Regions from separate parts of the Stenotrophomonas sp. PS02297 genome, predicted to be linked through region 1. Evidence: riboswitches for the same ligand, from Rfam matches in the RefSeq annotation. Region 1 holds a riboswitch; the other holds the start of a gene.
The links. Region 1 has a riboswitch for cobalamin ahead of QMX80_RS04530 (ribonucleoside-diphosphate reductase subunit alpha). Riboswitches for the same ligand answer to the same signal wherever they lie in the genome.
Positions count from the first base shown of each region.

Region 1 (7,173 bases):
CGGGGCGGAGCCGCATGGCTTGCGCCCACGCCACCGGCGCAAATGCCGCGGGCCAGGGCACGGAGCAGGAAAGAGGGCGACGGGCGCAGCCGTGTGCGATCGAACAAGGCGGGGGCTCGCCCGTGCCCTGATCCCGCCCCCGCGGGACCACGCCCCGGCCCCGCGCGCATGCGTGGGCCAGGCGTGCAGGCCACAGGCCTTCACCCGGGAGGGAGAAGGGAAATGCGGATTCGATGCGTACGCTGTGCGTTCCTGCAAAACCCCATTCGCTTCCCCCATCCGTTCTCCTTGTCGCATGCCGCCACGGCGGCCCACCCTGCATGGAACGGAGCAAGCAGATGAAGCACGCAAGCATGGCCTCCCGGCGCCTGCCGGTACGTTCGATGGCGTTCGCGTTGACGGTGCTGGCCGGGCTGCCGGCACTCGCCGGTGAGCCGTTGTGGCCCGGGCCGGCCACCGTCGTCGCGGAACCCGACTTGAAGGCGCCGGCGCTCAAGCGCACGCGCCAGACCGCGCCGAATTTCCGCGCGCCTGCCGCCACGGTGTGCAGCGACACGCCGCGCATGCGCGAGGTGCCCGATCCGCAGCCGCCGCAGCGCGTGCGCGATGTTCCCACCCTGATCGGGAAGGGCGGGCGCAGCAAGGTGCTGATGGAGGCCACGCCTGCTTCGCCGCCTGCTCCGGTCGCCGCGGATGCGCCGGCGGTGGCGACCAGCGTGGCGCGTTCCGGTCTGGCGGTTCCCTACGCGCCGGCACCGGCGCCGGTGCGCCAGCAGCCTGCTGCGCCGGTGACCGCCGGCGTGGTCGACGACAACGCCGATTTCGGAGGTTTCCAGCAGTTCCTGCAGCGTCATGCCGAAGCGGCGCAGCTCGGGCGTGATGTCTCGGTGCGCCAGCGCCTGCGCGTGATCGATGCGCAGGGGCGGCCGGTGCCCGATGCCGAAGTCGCCGTTTCCAGCGCCGATGGCGCGCGCATGTGGGCGCGCACCGACGCCGGCGGCCAGGCCTGGCTGCACCTGAACGCGTTCGACGACCGCGATTCGGCCAGCTACCGCGTGGATGTGCGTCGCGATGGCCGGCAGGCGCAGGCACAGCTGCGGCGCGGGCAGAAGGATGCGCTGGAGGTGCGCCTGCCTGCCGCCGCGACAGCGGCGGGCGCGCGGCTGGACCTGGTGTTCATGGTCGATGCGACCGGCTCGATGGGCGACGAGATCGACAAGCTGCGCGCTTCGCTGCACGACATCGTGCGCGGCATCGAACAGCTGCCATCGCGCCCGGACGTGTGCCTGGGGCTGGTCGCCTATCGCGACCGTGGCGACGAGTACTTCGTGCGCAGCTGGGACCTGACCGGCAACGTCGCCGCGTTCCAGCAGGTACTCGATGGCGTGCGTGCCGGCGGTGGCGGCGACATGCCCGAGGCGATGAACGAAGCCTTCGACCATGCGGTGCAGGCACTGGCCTGGCGCGGCCCGGCGACCACGCGCCTGCTGGTGTCGCTGGCCGACGCGCCGCCGCACATGGACTATCCGCGGCCGCACTACGACCAGACCATGCTCGCCGCGCTGGGCAAGGGCATCAAGGTGTTCAGCGTGGCCGCGTCGGGGCAGGACACCACCGGCGAGATCGTGCAGCGGCAGATCGCCCAGTACACCGGTGGGCGTTTCATCTTCCTCACCTACAAGGACGCGTCCGATCCGGGCAGCGGCCCCGGCCGCGAGACCGTGCACGACGTGGCCGACTACTCGGTGGACACGCTGGACACGCTGGTGGTGCGGCTGGTGCGCGAGGAACTGGCGCAGTTGCCGAAGGGGGGAGGACGGTACGCCGCCCGAGTTATGGGGCGTGCCCGTTCCACAGGGGACTAGGTTCTGCAATGCCAGGCAACGCCTGGCGGGGACAGGCCCGGGAAAGCCCTAGCGGGGCGTCGCCCCGCTCTACAGGGAGATGGATCGCAGCGGGCTTTGTAGCGCCGGGCAACGCCCGGCGGGGGCATTGCCGGGAAAGCTCCAGCGGGGCGTTGCCGCGCTCTACAGGGAGATGGATCGCAGCGGGCTTTGTAGCGCCGGGCAACGCCCGGCGGGGGCATTACCTGGAAAGCTCCAGCGCGGCGTTGCCCCGCTCTACAGGGAGGTGGATCGCGGCGGGCTTTGTAGCGCCGGGCAACGCCCGGCGGGGGCATTACCGGGAAAGCTCCAGCGGGGCGTCGCCCCGCTCTACAGGGAGGTGGATCGCGGCGGGCTTTGTAGCGCCGGGCAACGCCCGACGGGGCGCATTACCGGGAAAGCTCCAGCGGGGCGTCGCCCCGCTCTACGGGGAGGTGGATCGCGGCGGGCCTTGTAGCGCCGGGCAACGCCCGGCGGGGGCATTGCCGGGAAAGCTCCAGCGGGGTATTGCCCCGCTCTACGGGTTGCGGTCAGGGGTGTGCGGGCAGGGCGATGCGGTTGTCCGGGCCGTGCTCCTTCGCCACCGGCGCCGATGCCGATGCCGATGCTTCGCCACTGACGTTCATCATCCGCAGCGGCTGGCCGTTGTAGCGGAACTCCAGCGCCGACTGCAGCTGGTCCAGCGCCAGGACCTGGGTGCACAGGGATTGCGCGTGCTGCTCCAGCGCATGGGCGCGCGCTTCGATCTTCGGCTCGAGTTCGGCTTCGATCTTCTCGCTGCGCTTCTCGATGCGCTCCTCGCCGCCGGTGAGCATGGTCCACAGCAGGCCACGGGCGATCGAGCCTTTCAGCGACTCGGCCGCTTCCTGCACGCGCTGGTCGAAGCCTTCGCCGAACAGATCCTGCTCCCAGCGGCCGCGGCCGATGGTCGAGGCGACGAAGCGCTCGGCATCCGTGCGCAGCGCGCGCACCTTGCGCGAGTTGAAGTTGCCGGTCATGGAGCCATAGACCACGTCCAGCACGTCAAAGCTGATCCCCACCGATTCGTTGGCGATGCCGGTGACCGCCGGCATCATCTGGCGCACCCCGGCCTCAAGCACGCGCAGGCGTTGCGCATCGTCGGCGCTGACCACCTGCATGCGGCCGTCGACGCTCAGTTCACCGTTGTGGAACACGATCTCGCGCGGCGTGGCGTCGTGCCTGCGCAGCCAGATGCCGCCGCCATCGACCAGCACGTCGTAGTCGGTGCTGACACCGCATTGGGTGGAGGAGAGCTCCGGCGATTTCAACGTGCCGGCGCGGGCGGCCACGGACGCGGCCAGGGCGAGCAGGGCGGTGGCGAGAACCAGGCGGCGCATGCGGGGTGTTCCGTGTTCGACAGGGAGACAGCATCGCCGGCTGCCGTCGGTCGCGGCGCCGGCCGGAAGTCATGGCGGCGAAGCCTGGGCAATGGATGATGAATGCGCGCGGTGTTTTCCTACCTCTGAATGGTGCTCCGAGGGCTTGACTGCGCAGCCGCGATGGGCAGGTCGCCATGGGCGGGCACGAGGCCGCGAGCCGGATCGCTTGTGCCCCAAGGGGCAGGCGGTTATCCACAAGATTTGGCGTTGACCCTGTCATTTACCCCCACTATCTTGTGTCCCGTCGGTTCTGGTGGGTTGCTCCCCACCGGATTGAAAGGGAAGCCGGTGACGCCTTGGATGGCCATTCCGGCACTGCCCCGCAGCGGTAATTGGGAACGATCCCGCCACCAAGCACTGAGGCCCGATGCCTTGGGAAGCGGCGGAGTAGGAGGAGGCCCCCGCCTCCATGCCCATGAGTCCGAAGACCTGCCGACGGCCGCGCGAAGCACAGCGCGCGGTGCCGGCTGCGGAGTCTTCGAGGGGAAGACGGCTGGCGACGCGGTACCGCCGGTGGCGACCCTGGGTCGCGTCCGTCTCGGTCGCTGCGACGCCGTCCTTCCATGCTCGCCAACCGCACCGGCCCAGGTTCCTGCGAGGGCAGGCGCCGCGTGCATCCCGCCATGAGGACACATCACCGTGACCGCCACCGATACCGCCGTTGTCCCGACCGAGGCCGGCTTCGAACTGACCCCGCCGCCGACCGCCACCGCCATGAGCGTGACCAAGCGCAATGGCGGCACCGAGCCGGTGGACCTGAACAAGATCGTCCGCGCCATCCAGCGCTGCTGCGAAGGCCTGCATGCGGTCGATCCGATGCGCGTGGCCACCCGCACCATCTCCGGCCTGTACAACGGCGCCACCACCCAGGAACTGGACGAACTGTCGATCCGCACCGCCGCGCTGCTGATCGGCGAGGAGCCGGAATACGGCCGCCTGGCCGCGCGCCTGCTGGCCAACTTCATCGCCAAGGAAGTGTCCGGCCAGGAAATCCACGCGTTCTCGCAGTCGGTCGGCCGCGGCCATGAGGTCGGCCTGATCAACGACCGCCTGCTGAACTTCGTGCAGGTCAACGCGCGCAAGCTCAACGACGCGATCGATCCCGGGTACGACCTCAACTTCGATTACTTCGGCCTGCGCACGCTGTACGACCGTTACCTGCTGCGCCACCCGCACACGCGCAAGGTCATCGAGACCCCGCAGCAGTTCTTCCTGCGCATCGCCAGCGCGCTCAGCGAGGACGTGCCCGAGGCGCTGGCGCTGTACCAGCGGCTGGGCAGCCTGGACTACCTGCCGTCGAGCCCGACCCTGTTCAACGCCGGCACCAGCCACGAGCAGCTGTCCTCCTGCTTCCTGCTGGATTCGCCGTCCGATTCGCTCGAATCCATCTACGCCAGGTACGGCGACATCGCGCAGCTGTCCAAGTTCAGCGGCGGCATCGGCGTGAGCTACACCCGGGTGCGTTCGCGCGGCTCGTTGATCAAGTCCACCAACGGCCACTCCAACGGCATCGTGCCGTGGCTGAAGACGCTGGATTCCTCTGTGGCCGCGGTCAACCAGGGCGGCAAGCGCAAGGGCGCGGCCTGCGTGTACCTGGAAACCTGGCATGCGGACATCGAGGACTTCCTGGAGCTGCGCGACAACGCCGGTGACGATTCGCGCCGCACCCACAACCTCAACCTGGCCAACTGGGTGCCGGACCTGTTCATGCAGCGCGTGGAAGCCGACCAGGAATGGTCGCTGTTCGATCCGCGCGTGGTGCCGGAGTTCACCGACCTGTACGGCGAGGCGTTCGAACGCGCCTACCTGCAGGCCGAGGCGCAGGGCAAGGCGGTCAAGACGCTGCCGGCGCGCAAGCTGTACGCGCGGATGATGCGCACCCTGGCCGAGACCGGCAACGGCTGGATGACCTTCAAGGACAAGTGCAACCGCGCCAGCAACCAGACCCTGCGCGCCGGCAACGTGATCCACCTGTCCAACCTGTGCACCGAAATCCTGGAAGTCACCAGCGCCGAGGAAACGGCGGTGTGCAACCTGGGCTCGATCAACCTGGGCAACCACCTGGACGAGCACGGCGATTTCGACTTCGACAAGCTGGCCGAAACCGTGCGCCTGGCCGTGCGCCAGCTCGACCGGGTGATCGACCTGAACTTCTATCCGATCGAGACCGCGCGCCGCGGCAACCTGCGCTGGCGCCCGGTCGGCCTGGGCTGCATGGGCCTGCAGGACGTGTTCTTCCGCAAGCGCCTGGCGTTCGATTCGGAGGCCGCGCGCGTGCTGTCGGCGAAGGTCGCCGAGACCATCTACTTCCATGCGCTGGAAACCTCGTGCGAACTGGCCATCGAGCGTGGCCGGCACCCGTCGTTCAACGACACCCGCGCGGCCGCGGGCGAGCTCCAGTTCGATGCCTGGAACGTGGCTCCGGCCGACGCCGCGCGCTGGGACGCGCTGCGCGAGCGCATCCGCCAGCATGGCCTGCGCAACTCGCTGATGATCGCCATCGCCCCGACCGCGACCATCGCTTCCATCGCCGGCTGCTACGAGTGCGTGGAGCCGCAGGTGTCCAACCTGTTCAAGCGCGAGACCCTGTCCGGCGACTTCCTGCAGGTCAACCGCTACCTGGTCGGCGAGCTCAAGCAGCTGGGACTGTGGACGGCGGAGATGCGCGATGCGATCAAGCTGGCCGACGGCTCGATCCAGAACCTGCCGCAGATCCCCGAAGCGCTGCGCACGGTGTACCGCACCGCCTGGGAACTGCCGATGCGCTCGCTGATCGACATGGCCGCGGACCGCGGCGCCTTCATCGACCAGTCCGCCTCGCTCAACCTGTTCATGGAGAGCCCGAACATCGGCGCGATGTCCTCCATGTACATGTATGCCTGGAAGAAGGGCGTAAAGACCACCTACTACCTGCGCTCGCGCCCGGCCACGAAGATCGCCAAGACCACGGTCAGCAGCTACACGCCGACCGAGGCCGTGGCCTGTTCGCTGGAGAACCCGGAAGCCTGCGAGGCCTGCCAGTAATCGTTCCCGCCCCTCTCCCGGCGGGAGAGGGGCGAGCTCGCCCCCACCGAACCCTCGTCCGGCGCTCCGCGCCACCTGCATGCGGCACATCCCTGTGCCGCCCCCTCCGGGCGGCCTTGCCGCGAACCCCGGCGATCCTGCCGCGCCGCCTCCCGCAGGGAGAAGAGAAAGGAGACTCCAATGTCCGCACAACCCCGCCAGATGCTGCTCGATCCGGGCTTCGAACTGACCCTGCGCCCGATGCGCTACCCGGATTTCTACGAGATGTACCGCAACGCGATCAAGAACACCTGGACGGTGGACGAGATCAACTTCCAGATCGACATCACCGACCTGCATCACAAGATGACGCCGGCCGACCGCCACCTGATCCACCGCCTGGTCGCCTTCTTCGCCACCGGCGATTCCATCGTGTCCAACAATCTGGTGCTGAACCTTTACCAGCACCTCAATGCGCCGGAAGCGCGCATGTACCTGTCGCGCCAGCTGTACGAAGAGGCGCTGCACGTGCAGTTCTACCTGACCCTGCTGGACAACTACCTGCCGGACCCGGAGGAGCGCTTCAAGGCGTTCGCGGCGGTGGAAAACATCGAATCGATCAAGAAGAAGGCCGATTTCTGCTTCAAGTGGATCGACTCGATCCAGGGAATGAAGCGCATCGAGACCCGCGAGCAGCGCCGCCAGTTCCTGCTCAACCAGATCTGCTTCGCCGCCTGCATCGAGGGCCTGTTCTTCTTCGCCGCCTTCGCCTACGTGTACTTCTTCCGCTCGCGCGGGCTGCTGCCGGGCCTGGCCTCGGGCACCAACTGGGTGTTCCGCGACGAGAGCTGCCACATGGAATTCGCCTTCGAATGCGTGCGCACCAT
Region 1 is NZ_JASCOS010000011.1:17,897-25,069, reverse strand. It holds gene QMX80_RS04540 (VWA domain-containing protein) at 339-1,865, shown strand; gene QMX80_RS04535 (DUF2884 family protein) at 2,414-3,241, opposite strand; cobalamin riboswitch at 3,512-3,735, shown strand; gene QMX80_RS04530 (ribonucleoside-diphosphate reductase subunit alpha) at 3,923-6,307, shown strand; gene QMX80_RS04525 (ribonucleotide-diphosphate reductase subunit beta) at 6,488-7,173, shown strand, end outside.

Region 2 (7,173 bases), on a different contig from region 1:
ATCATCGATGAGCGGCGTGCTCGGCCACAAAGGGATTTCCCGTCCCCGCCAGTACAATCGCCGCCATGGACATCTTCAAAGATTTCACCCTCGAGGCCGCCCATCGGCTGCCCAACGTCCCGCCAGGCCACAAGTGCGCGCGCCTGCATGGCCACTCGTTCCGCGTGCGCCTGCAAGTGAGCGGCGAACCGGGCGCCGAGTCAGGCTGGGTGATGGATTTCGGCGACATCAAGGCGGCCTTCCAGCCGCTCTATGAGCAGCTCGACCATCACTATCTCAACGACATCGCCGGGCTGGAAAACCCGACCAGCGAGCGCCTGGCGATATGGATCTGGGACCGGCTCAAGCCGGGGTTGCCGCAATTGAGCGCGGTGACCGTGCACGAGACCTGCACCTCCGGCTGCCGCTACCGCGGCACCTGACCTGAACGATCCCCGGCAACCGCAGGCGCCGGGCTTCCGCACCGCCACGCTGGACGATATGCTGCGCCGCAACAAATGACGGAGCACGGCCATGGCCGCCCGGTTCGACGACGGTTTCAGCGACTACACACGGCAGTTCGCGGCACTGGCCAATCGCGCCAACCGGCTGGCACTTGAGAACGCGGAAAGCGCGGTCGGCGTGCAGTTGCGCACCTTCGAGCGCAATGCCACCGCCACCGCCGGCTTTCTCGGCGAACTGGCGCATCCCGGCCCGCAGGCGGACCTGCCGTCGCTGCTGCCCAAGGGCCTGCAGGTGGCGCAGGAGAACCTGCAGCGGCTGGCTTCGGCCGGGCAGGAAATCGCCGGCCTGGGCCTGAAGACCGGGCAGGCGCTGGCCGAACTGGCGCAGCAACCGCTCCAGGGCAGAACCGCCAGGCGCCCACGCGCCAAGGCCAGCTGACCTACCCGCTCAACAGCGCGCGGAACCCCCTCCCCCGCGCCCTGTCCGGACCCGGCAACGATCTCTCTCCCGTTGCCGGGTCTTTTTTGTTCCGCCCTTCCTCGCACCCCGTCCAGCAATCGACAAGCGATGTCCAGAACCGCTCCGTGCGGCCTTCTGGCTCCTCGCCGACCACCTGAAAAACATGCCCGCCCTGTTGTAGAGCGGAGCAACGCCCCGCTGGAGCTCTCCCGGCAAAGCCCCGCCGGGCGCTGCCCGGCACTACGGAGCACCGGGCCCTCCCGCGCCCGTGGATCCGGCCATGGCCTCGGCATCCTGCGATGTCATCGACGCACGATCCCGGGATCCACGCCCTGCGCTCCCTCGCTGCACACAGGCCGGCAGCCGGGCCCCGCGGAAACAATCGCGCTCGGGCAGCGGTTAGACTCTGCTGATGTTCAGTTCCACCACGCTCACCGGCAGCAAGCCGGAACAGTACGCCCAGCTGCTGGCCCAGGCCCGCGCGCTCGTCCATGGCGAAACCGACCGCATCGCCAACGCCGCCAACCTGTCGGCGCTGGTGTATCACGCGCTGCCGCAGCTCAACTGGGTGGGTTTCTACTTCTTCGACGGCACCGAACTGGTGGTCGGCCCGTTCCAGGGCCTGCCGGCCTGCGTGCGCATTCCGCTGCACAAGGGCGTGTGCGGTGCGGCGGCCAGCACCCGCCAGACCCAGCGCGTGGAAGACGTGGATGCCTTCCCGGGCCACATCGCCTGCGACTCGGCCTCGCGCTCGGAACTGGTGGTGCCGCTGGTCCATGACGGCGCGCTGGTGGGTGTGTTCGACCTGGACAGCCCCGTCACCTCGCGCTTCGATGCCGACGACCAGGCGGGGCTGGAAGCCATCGCCCGGGTCTTCGTCGAGGCGCTGGCATGAGCGCGTTGAAGCTGCGCAACATCGGCCCGAAGAGTGCGGCGTGGCTGCGCCAGGTCGGGCTGCGCAGTGCCGAGGACCTGGCCGCGGTCGGCGCGGTCGGCGCCTTCGTCAAGGTGCGCCGCGCCGGCTTCAAGCCCAGCCTCAACCTGCTCTATTCGCTGGAAGGCGCGCTGGTCGGCTGCCATTGGCAGGAGGTGCCGGAGGCGCGGCGCCAGCAGTTGGTCGCCGAGTACGAAGTCGCTGCAGGCGGGCTGCCGACCGCGCGCGCCGGGCAGATGGCCGGGCCGGTGCGCGAGACTCACATGCAGTCGCCCGACGCGGGCGATCACGACAGCGGCGACGAGGTCGGCGAAATCCGCTTCGGCGAGGATTGAATCCCCCTGCCTGCCGGGCAAGCCCGGCAGCTACGGCAAGGGCAGTGCGACGCCGCCCAGCAGCACCAGCGCCAGCAGCAGCAGGCTTTCGGTGACCTCGACGCTGGCGCCGAGACAATCGCCGGAAATGCCGCCCAACCGGCGCCGCCAATATGCCGCGACCAGCGGCACCAGCCCCAGCGCGAGCAGCAGCGGCCAGGCGACGAAAGCGGTGACCGCCGCCAGCAGCAGCGCCCACAGCCACATCGAGCGCAGGCTCAGCTGCCAGGAAAAGCGCTCGGCCATGCCCGCGCCATGCAGCGACGGCAGCAGGCGGCTCCACCACAGCGTGCCCCAGCGCGCCCACGCAGGCACCAGTACGATGCCGAACCACAGCGGGCTGGCGGCGAGCTCGGTCAGCAGCACGAACTTGAGCAGCAGCTGCATCACCAGCGTGACCACGCCGAACACGCCCATGTGCGGGTCCTTGAGCACCTCGAGGAAGCGCTGCGGATCGCGGTGCGCGGCGCCGAAGGCATCGGCCACGTCGCCCAGCCCGTCCAGGTGCAGCGCGCCGGTCGCCCACACCCACAGCAGCAGGGTGAGCACGCCGGCCAGCCACGGCCGGTCGCCAAGCAGGTACAGCGGCGCAGCCAGCAGCACGCCGATGATCGCGCCCACCAAGGGGTAGTACACCGCCGCGCGGCTCAGGTCGTCGTCGCGGAAATCCCTGACCTGCGGCGTCGGCAGCCGGGTCAGGAACTGGATCGCCAGGATCAGGCGGCGCACGCTCACGGCTGGCACAGCTCCAGCAGCTCGCCCCACAGCTGGCCATCCCCGCCGCGCTCCACGCGCAGGCGCACGCGGGTGCCGTAGTCGATGCGCATCGCCCACAACGCGGCCAGCGGCATGCCGCACACGCGCGACACCGCCAGCCGCAGTACGCCGGCATGGCTGACCACGAGCACCGGTCCGGCGCCCTCGTCTTCGTCCTCGTCCTCGTCCTCGTCGAGCAGCCGCCGCAGCTGCGCATCGATGCGCGCCTCGAACTGCCGCCAGCTCTCGCCGTTGGGCGGCACCACCGCGTGCGGCGCGTCGTAGAGTCCAGCCAGCAGCTCGGCCGGGATCTCGTCGTAATGGCAGCCATCCCAGTCGCCGAAATCCAGTTCGGCCCAGTCCGGGTGGATCTCGCAGAACAGGTCGCGGCCGGCGACCAGCGCGGTGGCGGTATCCAGCGCACGGCGCCGCGGCGAGGCGATCACCCGGCTCCATTGGCCATCGCCATGGCAGCGCAGCAGCGCATCCATGGCCCCGTCGAGCAGCGGCGGATCGGTGCGGCCATCCAGATGGCCCTGGCGGCCGGTGGAGGCATGGCGCATCAGGTCCAGGATCATGGCGCGGCGCTCTGCCCGGCGATGGCGGCCTCGGCGAAGGTCGCCATGCCGTTGTGCAGCGCGCAGGCCAGGCGCAGCAGCGGCAGCGCCAGCGCGGCACCGGAACCTTCGCCCAGGCGCAGGTCCAACTGCAGCAGGGGGTCGGCCTGCAGGGCCGCCAGTACCCGCGCATGCCCGCGCTCGGCGGAACGATGCGAGAACAGCAGCCATGGCCGCAGCGAGGGGTTGATGCGCACCGCGGCCAGCGCCGCGGCCGAGACGATGAAACCATCCACCAGCACCGGAACGCCGCGCTGGGCGACGGCGATCATGGCCGCGGCCAGCGCGGCGATCTCCAATCCGCCGACGCGGCGCAGGGCTTCGCGGCCGGGGTCGGCAGCGGCGGCGATCGCTTCGCCGTGCAGGGCCAATGCGCGTGCGGTCACGGCCTGCTTGTGAGCGATGCGCGCCGCATCCAGGCCGGTGCCCGCACCCACCAGGTCCGCCAGGGGCAATGGCCCGAGTACCGCCGCCAGCGCGCTGGCCGAGGTGGTGTTGCCGATGCCCATCTCGCCGAGCAGCAGCAGGTCCGCGCCGTCGCCGCAAGCGGCTTCGACCGCGCGCCGGCCGGCGTCGAAAACCGCATCGAGGTCGGCCGGCGCCATCGCCGGACCGGCGCTGAAATCGTCGGTGCCACGGCGCGGCTTGTCGCAGGTCACGCCGGCGAGCGGCGCGTCGGCCAGGCTGCCCACGTCCCAGACATGCAGCGGCAACCCCAGTTCGCGCGACAGCACGGCGATGGCGGCACCACCTGCGGCGAAGTTGCGCAGCATCTGCACCGTCACTTCCGCCGGATACGCCGATACGCCCTGCACGGCGACGCCATGGTCGCCGGCGAACACCAGCACCGGCACCCGCGCGGCCTGCGGCTGCTCGCGTCCCTGCAGCGCAGCCAGCTCGATGGCGAGGGTTTCCAGGCGCCCCAGCGCGCCTTCCGGTTTGGTCAGTTGCCGCTGGCGGGCGATGGCATGCTGCCGGTGCGCCTGCGAAGGCGCCGGGCAGGGCCGGGTGAACCATGCTTCTGTCACGTGTGTTCCGATACTGCATTGCAATCGCGCATTGTAGGGCGCGGGCCGCTTCCACGATGTGCCGCACAGGGCGCCAATCCGGCGCTGCCCACCCGCCACCGGCTGCGCCGGGCGGCGACGCGGGCGATGGCATAGAATGCGCGCACTTTCGGGTGACTGGCCGGGCTCGCTCCGGCCGGTTGAAACGGGAAGCCGGTGCCGCGCACGCCAGGGATGCCCCTGGCCGCGCCATTCCGGCGCTGCCCCCGCAACGGTAAGCAGGACAAGGACAGGCATACCGCCACTGTGCATCGATCGCACGGGAAGGCGCCTGGACGGAAGCGCCGACGCGCTTCGCCTGCGAGCCCGGAGACCGGCCCGGAAGCCGACTGGTTGCGATGCGGAGGGCATGGCGGCGGCAGTGACGCCGTGCGCGCGCTCCGTCGTCCCCTTCTCCTGGCAGCCCCCACCGTCCGTCCGCGCGGGAGCGCGCGGGTCCAGGAGTTCCCATGAAACTGCCGTACCACACCCTTTCCCTCGCCCTGGCGCTCGCGCTGCCGGGCATCGCCGCCGCCGAGCAGGCGCCCACCGAACTGGACGACGTGATCGTCACCGCCACCCGCACGCCGGTGTCCATCGCCGACAGCGTGGTGCCGGTGCAGGTGATCGACCGCGAGCAGATCGACCGCAGCCAGGCCGGCTCGGTGCTGGACCTGCTGCGCGGCCGCGCCGGCCTGGATTTCGCCAACCAGGGCGGCGCCGGCAAGCTCACCTCGCTGTTCATGCGCGGCACCGCCTCCAACCAGGTGCTGGTGCTGGTCGACGGCGTGCGCATCGGCGCGGCCACCAGCGGCATGCCGGCGCTGCAGGACCTGCCCATCGACCAGATCGAGCGCGTCGAGATCGTGCGCGGGCCGCGTTCGAGCCTGTACGGCTCCGAGGCGATCGGCGGCGTGATCCAGATCTTCACCCGCAGCGCGGGCAAGGGGCTGCAGCAGAACCTGGCGCTGACCGCCGGCAGCCACAACCTGCGCCAGGCCAGCGCCGGCTTCAGCAACCGTGGCGAACGCGGCTGGGTTTCGGCGCAGGGCGCCTGGCAGAAGACCGACGGCATCAACGCCTGCAACGGCTCGGCCGCGCTGTTCCAGGGCTGCTACGTCGACGAACCCGATCGCGACGGCTACCGCAACGCATCGCTCAACCTGCGCGGCGGTTATGCGCTGGCCGAAACCCTGAGCGTGGAAGGCCACGTGCTCGATGCCAGCAGCCGCAACGAATACGACGGCAGCATCTACAGCGGCAACGAGGCCGAAAACCACCAGCAGGTGTATGGCGGCAAGCTGCTGTGGACGCCCGGCGAGGCGTTCCGCCTGTCCGCGCAGGTCGGCCGCAACAACGACCAGGCCGACAGCTACTTCGCCGACGCCGGCAAGCGCACGTTCGTTTCCACCTTCGACACGCGCCGCGACACCGCCAGCGTGCAGGGCGACGTCCTGTTCGCCGAGGGCCAGCAGCTGACCGCCGGTGCCGACTGGCAGAAGGACGAGGTCACCGGCACCACGGCCTATGCGATCGACAGCCGCGACAACACCGGCGTCTTCGCCGAGTACCAGGGCCGCTTCGGCGCGCACTCGCTGCAGGCCAGCGTGCGCAACGACGACAACGAGCAGTTCGGCAACCACACCACCGGCAGCCTCGGCTACGGCTTCGCCTTCGGCAACGGCCTGCGCCTGACCGCCAGCGCCGGCACCGGTTTCAAGGCGCCGACCTTCAACGACCTGTACTACCCGTGGTCGAGCAACCCGGAACTGAAGCCGGAAGAATCCAAGAGCGTCAACGTCGGCATCGCGCAGTACGCCGACGGCTGGAACTGGACGTTCAACGCCTATGAAACCCGCATCGACCAGCTGATCGCGCTGGACAGCACCTACACGCCGTACAACATCGCCAAGGCACGCATCCGCGGCGCCGAGCTGACCGGCTTCGTGTCGCTGACCGGTTTCGACATCAATGCCCAGGCCAGCTTCACCGACCCGCGCGACCACACCAACGGTGCGACCAGCTACGACAACTGGCTGCCGCGCCGTGCCCGTACCAGCGGCCGCCTGGACGTGGACCGCGGCTTCGGCCCGCTGCGCGTGGGCGTGACCGCCACCGGCACCGGCCACCGCTTCGACAACGCAGCCAACAGCATGCGCCTGGCCGGCTACGGCACCGTCGATCTGCGCGTGGAATACGCCATCAACGAGGCATGGAGCCTGCAGGCCAGGGCGGCCAACGTGTTCGACCGCGAGTACGAAACCGTGGCCTGGTACAACCAGCCCGGCCGCGAGTACCAGCTGACCCTGCGCTACCGCTCGCGCTGAGCCGGCCTGGACGGTTGAGTTCCTCCCGACGCCCCGGCCTGCCAGCCGGGGCGTTGTTTCATGCGGCGCCGGGCAGCGCACCACCGCCACTCCCGCCTCGCCCCGCCGGACCCTGCCCAGGGCTGCGATGGGGCAGTTCGCATAAGGCTCCGGTCATCCCCCGTATCCGGCCCCGGCAGGGGCCCATGCCGTATCGCCCCCGCCCGCATCCCATGG
Region 2 is NZ_JASCOS010000079.1:6,347-13,519, forward strand. It holds gene queD (6-carboxytetrahydropterin synthase QueD) at 66-422, shown strand; gene QMX80_RS13730 (phasin family protein) at 514-882, shown strand; gene QMX80_RS13735 (GAF domain-containing protein) at 1,316-1,798, shown strand; partial or broken gene QMX80_RS13740 (TfoX/Sxy family protein) at 1,795-2,043, shown strand; gene cobS (adenosylcobinamide-GDP ribazoletransferase) at 2,203-2,946, opposite strand; gene QMX80_RS13750 (histidine phosphatase family protein) at 2,943-3,545, opposite strand; gene cobT (nicotinate-nucleotide--dimethylbenzimidazole phosphoribosyltransferase) at 3,542-4,612, opposite strand; cobalamin riboswitch at 4,746-4,988, shown strand; gene btuB (TonB-dependent vitamin B12 receptor) at 5,101-6,957, shown strand.
Region 2: linked by a shared signal. The riboswitch ahead of btuB (TonB-dependent vitamin B12 receptor) and the one ahead of QMX80_RS04530 (ribonucleoside-diphosphate reductase subunit alpha) in region 1 are both predicted to bind cobalamin.